2 regions of the Paenibacillus sp. BIHB 4019 genome follow, and region 2 is predicted to be linked to the other one. Evidence: riboswitches for the same ligand, from Rfam matches in the RefSeq annotation. Region 2 holds a riboswitch; the other holds the start of a gene.
The links. A riboswitch is a leader RNA that binds a small molecule or an ion and turns the genes downstream of it on or off. The one in region 2 is predicted to bind cyclic di-GMP.
Positions count from the first base shown of each region.

Region 1: linked by a shared signal. The riboswitch ahead of BBD42_RS15005 (transglutaminase-like domain-containing protein) and the one ahead of BBD42_RS07875 (glycoside hydrolase family 26 protein) in region 2 are both predicted to bind cyclic di-GMP.

Region 1 covers NZ_CP016808.1:3,506,750-3,509,870, reverse strand. The annotation lists gene BBD42_RS15010 (SdrD B-like domain-containing protein) at 1-558, opposite strand, end outside; gene BBD42_RS15005 (transglutaminase-like domain-containing protein) at 844-1,659, opposite strand; cyclic di-GMP riboswitch class I at 1,673-1,757, opposite strand; gene BBD42_RS14995 (hypothetical protein) at 2,118-2,579, opposite strand; gene BBD42_RS14990 (response regulator) at 2,781-3,121, opposite strand, start outside.
Region 2 covers NZ_CP016808.1:1,867,258-1,870,378, forward strand. The annotation lists gene BBD42_RS07875 (glycoside hydrolase family 26 protein) at 331-1,278, opposite strand; cyclic di-GMP riboswitch class I at 1,364-1,452, opposite strand; cyclic di-GMP riboswitch class I at 1,534-1,621, opposite strand; gene BBD42_RS07880 (mannosyltransferase family protein) at 1,710-2,969, opposite strand; gene BBD42_RS07885 (glycosyltransferase family 2 protein) at 2,973-3,121, opposite strand, start outside.

The sequences.
Region 1 (3,121 bases), 1.6 Mb from region 2:
GGTTGAAGCAGTTGGCGTCGCCGTCGGTGTTGCTGTCGGCGTTGGTGTAGCTACCGGATTCGGGTCCGCGTTAATCGTTACATTCGCCGATGCCGTTGTACTTTCTGCTGAATCAACGAGTGTAATCGTCGCCGTATTCGTCGTAGGCACAACCGAGCTTGAGCCAGTCGGCTTCGCTTTCACGGGAATTTCCAGCTTCACTGAAGTACCGGAAGGCAATGGATGTGCATTGACGGTTAGCGTTTGGCCGTTTTTCGTATCCCAGCCTCCGTCCTCCCAGCCATCTACAATTTCAAACTGTGCCGGTACTGTATCAACAATCGTTACATTCTTACCGACATGAGTCGCTCCATCTGCCTGATACAAGATCGTATACTTGAAGGTATCTCCTACATTAACGGTGCTCACACTGGCTGTCTTTGTAAAAGTCAGCCCTGTAATCGGGCCTGCTGCCTGTGCGGGTGCTGCGAATGGCTGTAATGCAGCTTGCAGCAGCAAAACGAGCAGCATGATCCAGGAAATCTTGTGCCTGATCGCTCTCTGTCTACTTGCGGGCATCTCATCAATCCTCTCTTTTTCTCTATCTCCTCTAGTTGCTCTCTTGTTGTGAATACCGATCATGCCTAGTACAAAAGCATTACCTTACGAATACCACGTCTTTTTCCATCCTCTTCCTCCTTATATTCAAATAAGAAAATTATATCCAGCCAAACTGTACAAAAACTTTACAAGCCTCCCCTTCACTCGTCAGCCTAAATAACAGCAAAAAAAGCTTCATCCATCCCTTAAAGGATAGACGAAGCTTCTGTGTGTACCTATTGAGTTTTATGTGTTTATTTCCGTTTAATAAACTTTAGCAGCCGTATAACGCGAGCTGTCTTTAATCATTTTGCCCGCTTTCTTGCTGTTCTTCAGGCCAGCATCAAGCGTCGTATCGATTGTGATCCATTTGCCGTCCAAATATACTTCATTCCAGGCATGATAATTCGATACATCGGACGCTTTGCCTGTCACCATCTTGGCCGGAATGTCCAAGCTGCGAAGCATGCCCGCCATTAATGCAGCATAGCCGTAGCAAATATCTTTCTGCGAATTAAATGTACGATCGATTTGAGGCAAATAATCGTTAGTCACCTTAGCCGCGAGCTGATGATCGTAAGAAATATTCGCTACAATGTAATTGTAAACCGCCGTTACCTTCTCGGTATCCGTCTTTGCACCCTTAGTCAGTTCCAATGCTTTCTTAACCGCTTTGCTGTTGCTGCTCCAATCAATATTTTGAATGGAGTTCAAATAGACGAGGCTGCTGTCACTCAAATTCAAGGTAACTTTGCCTGTTTGAACTGCTCTATATTTATTGGTTCCACTTACGTTTTCCAATAATGTAATCGTATAATCTCCATTGCCCAGTTGAAGCGCGAACCACTCTTCTGTCTGGCTTGCCCGGAGCGCATACGTATAATTTTTGCCGTCTTTGGCTACAACCAGCCTTGTATCTACACCCGACTTGACCTCATAACGAATACCGATGCTTCCTTTATCCACATTGGATTCATCGAGCCAGCTTGTCCCAGCTGCTGCTGCCACTTGAGCAGTTGCTTGAGGGAACACGGACAGAAGCAATGCAAGCAAAATCATAACCGTTAAACTTTTGCGCATAAAAAAAACTCCCTTCGGTGGCTAGGCTGCCATCTAATAATAGAGAAGGCCCTTTAGCTTTGCGTCCCTGCCTTTCGACAGGTTTGCCGTTATCGTGTAAAGTTTTGTAAGTGGTGTTAGGTAGAAAAACTACCTTATATTAAACTATGATTATCTCTAGTATATACCCATTATTTGCAATAAACAATACGTTAAACCTTTTTTTATTTCCAGGCTGAGGCTTGTATTTTCTGGTTTTTCTTCTTCCATCTCCGCTTTAACCGTTTCATAAAAGGCTCTTCCTTCCGCTCTTTAAGCATGCCCTTTACGTCTCTTAGCAGGAGCATATACCGCATTTCATCTTCGTGCTTCAAGCTTTGAAATTCTTTCAAATGTTCCGCGCCCATCTCACTTCAACTCCATCATGCGTTTTATCAATCCTATGTCGGTTGATAAAATTCCGATACCCGAAACAGCGATTAGCTGCTTTTGACCGTGTAAAATTTTTGGAATCTCCAAAACTTCCTTGGTCCTGTCGACAAATAAAGCCACGCAAAAAAATCACGAATACCATCATCTACGATTCCCTCATTATAACGATAAAGCTGACGCTGGTAGTTTAGGCGGCAGATCTCCACCCCGTCCCACCAAAAAGAAAACGTGTTCCGCTTATCATCATGCTCCAGAGTAATCATAAATTTCCCTTCCGAAAGCTGAAAATACTGCTTGTCATAAAAAAACAAAGGCCCCTCAGAAGTAGCTGTAATGCCAATGAAATGACCTCTATGATGGGTATAAAAGCCACGAACGATGGTGTAATCGGTCATTTGATGCAAATTCAGCTGTCGTAGGTGCTGGGCTCCCTCGCTTATACAGCAAGCCAGCTCAGGATAGCGAAAATGGCGAATGACGTTCATTTGCCGCTTCCCGGTTATCATCATCTTCTTCAACCATTCCTTTTGGACATGCTATTTTTTTGAAAATGAAGCTCATAAAGCTTGTCCGTCTCCATTTTCACCTACTCCTCTATTATAAATAGGGCATCTCTACAATTTCTCGACAAAATCTCTGTTTAATCTCGCAAAACTTACAAAATAATAGGCCGCATAGAATATTGAATTTTTATTCCTCCGACAGCCAGTCTACAAACTATTAACGCCGCTTTTCCAATCTTTGTACCATTCTGTAATGTAGGCGCTTGGCTGCTCATTCAATTCCTCCATCAGCGCGGCGGTTAAAGCATGGTACTGCTGATTAACCATAAGATGATTCCCTTTAGACGCATACAGCTGCATTAAGGCAAAATAAGCCTCTTCCGCCTGCGCATGCTCCTCGATAATTCGAATATATCCAGCAATCGCTTTATCCAGCTGGCCATGCTCGACATGCCAAGCTTCCAAGCGGTAGGAAGTATTCAGCCACAGACGCTTCAGGCGCTGGCGTTCGCTCTCCGCCCACCAATAATCATAATCCTTTAAATAAT
Region 2 (3,121 bases):
TTCCTTTTCTGACTAATCTACAACATGGATTGACTATACTGTCTATTTTCGCTGTCGATATTTGTTAAATCGGCCGGAAATATGATATTTTTGGCGGCTAAGGCTCAAATTCAAAGTTATCTTATCACAATCCTTGCCCCTTTAAAAGTTAATTTTTCTTCTTAACATCGTAATCTCATTGGCAAAAGTGTAGAAAAAAAGCGAAAAAACTCTAATTTTACGCGGTTTACGCGAAATTAGAGTTTTTTCAGAATACCTATTTAGTATTATATCAGCCATTGTTTGATAGAGTTGAAACCAGGACTTAACTACTAGCCCAGTCTAGTTCTATTAAAGCGTTTTTTGCAGCGTTTGGTAAGCGCTCAGGCTATCAGCCGACGAATCGATATGCCAGTCCAGCTCTTTGTTTTCGTTGAACCAGATCAGGCCTTTAATTTGGCTGTACGCTGGCGATTGAACTTGATTCATCGCATCAATAACCCACTCGTTTTTGCTGCCGCCGCTTTCTGTTGTGCCAGTTTCAGCGATAATGATCGGCTTGCTCGACATGCTTGTCAACGCTTTGTACGAAGCGTAGAACACGTCGTTAAAGCTTCTCCACGAGCTCCACGATTCTTTCGTTCCAAAGTTGTAGCCATCGATCGAAAGCAGGTCTACGTAAGCATCACCTGGGTACATAGCTGTAAACGATGCGTTTTTGCCAACATTTTCAGCGTTTACGTTGTACATGAATTTCACATTCGTTGCGCCTTGCTCTCTGAAAATCGTAACGACACGTTGGAATGCCGCTTTGTAAGTCTCGTTTGTGTTAACTGTGCTGTCGCCAACGCCCCAGCCGTACCAGTTGCCATTGCCTTCGTGGAAAATGCGAAGCCAAATTTCAGGGTTTTTGTTAGCTGCTTGCCAGTTAACCAGTTGTTTTGCCGTTTGTTTCAGGTAAGCGTCTACTACGCCTCTATTTATATCAGCAGTCGAATATTCTTTGTAATTTTTATTTTTAAACTCAAGGGTAAGTAGGTTAATCGAACCATTATTATTTACATAGTCCATAAAGCCCTTCCATTCATTAATCCCTTGGTTCGAGTTGACAAAAGTATGTACAACATCTTGGTGTCCACCAATCAGTTCCTCGTAAGCAGCGATGTTGTTCAAGCTTTGGTTCGGCCAAGTGCCGATCCATGCTCCGTTGTAAAAGTTGGTTTTTGCGCTAGCAGGGAGTGCCCAGAGTAATGTCGATGCGAGCATAAGGAGTGTAAGAGCGAATTTTGTAGTTTTCATAGTAAGTTCCTCCCCTGAGCGAATGATGGTACGTGGTCCGAAGAACACGCCACACCTTCATCAGGCAAAGGAGGCTATGTCGGGCTTCGGCAGCTGGCGAGCATATCCTGTTAAAGGATGAAGCCCCTGTAGCTTTGCGCACATCAGGTTTCCCTGAGTTTGCCTTTTCGTGCTTGTAAGCAATAAAAAAAGATAGTCCCTGCTCCCGAAAGAACAAAGTCTACCTTGATTAATAAAGGAAGAATCGATGTTGAATTCGGTAGCTGGCGAGCATATTCCGTTAGGAATGAAGCCCCTGTAGCTTTGCGCACATCAGGTTTCCCTGAGTTTGCCTTTTCGTTAAACGATCTAGGTATAAAGTACGAGCTAAAGTAATATGGTGCTATTGTACACCTTAAGCGCAAATTTCGTCAATTTATTTTTTCATAAATTTATACAACGAAAAAATATCCATTAAAGTAGCAAATCGCATACACAATATGAAGCAGGAAAAACATCATGAAATAAAACATTTGCAGCGCCTTATTATTTTTCAGCACATCCGCAAAATAAAGGTAAAAGGGGAACGCCACCATGACATAACGTGGAATGCTCTGCAAAAATTCGGCGCTGGCGAACGGAATGAGCATAAGCAGCAAACCATAGGCAAAAAACAGCCATTCATGAGCATTACGGCGAATATCTTTCCAGCGCATAATAAGAAAGGCAGCAAAAATGACGAGGACGGCATTCGCGATAATAAAGGCAAGCAGGCCATTTTCCCAGCCGCCATTTCCTGAGAAATAAGGCTTTTGGAGAAAATGAATATAGTTCGAGAACGGAGCAACCGTCTTGCGATACCAGTTGATGCTTTGCTCGGTAATCGGAGCCAGCATATCGCCAGTAAGCCATTTCATGTACAACAGATAACCGGCTAGCGGCAGCGCCGAAATGATTGCATAGCCTAAATACTTCGTGTCCTTCCACTTGAAACGGTACAGCCTGTGTTCGATCAACAGCGTACCCACAACGAAAAACAAGTTGACGAAGCCCAAGTTGCGCGTCACAGCGGACAAGCCCCCGAACAGAAACGCGAGAAAATATCGTTTTTGCATCGCATAATAGACGGTCATTAACGATAGCATGAGGAACAGGCTCTCTGTATAAGGCACGGCATAGAAGATGGCGGTCGGAAAAATGAGCAGCAGCAGCACCGCGACTTGGGCATGCTCCTGTTTCAGCCCTCTTTTTAAACAAATGCCATAAAAATAAAAAAGCGATACGAGCAAAAACAAATTCGATAAAACCGATCCTACGACTGTCGCATCGTATTTAGAAATAGACTCCACCAAAAAGACTAACAAAGGGTATAAAGGAAAAAAAACCCAATTTGCACTAGGATGCGATTCGTTGATGTTATACGTATCATAGCCATTTTCGGCAATTCCCAAATACCATACGCTGTCAAATTTCCTTAGATCCTCGAAGCTCGGCTTCTTCAGCTGTGAAATATCCGTCTGGATCGAGAGCTGGCTCGATGTAAAATCATGCCCCTGCACGACCGTATAGTCTGGCGGAATTTGATAGTTCGGGAACAGATTCATGCCGAGAAAGCCTGCAAAATAAAGCAATATTCTCGTTATGACAAACAAGGATAATAGGAAGATCAAAACTTGCGTATTCGATTTTGCTTTAAGCAGCAGCGATTCCATTCGTCACCTCGTCTCTTGTAATTGCTGCGTTTTCGTTTCCACCGGCACAGCGTTATGCAGCACGGTTTCTACGAAGTATTTCGGCCGTTTCTTCGTTTCAATGTAAATTTTGCCGATATATTCGCCAATTAGTCCAATGCACAGCAGCTGAA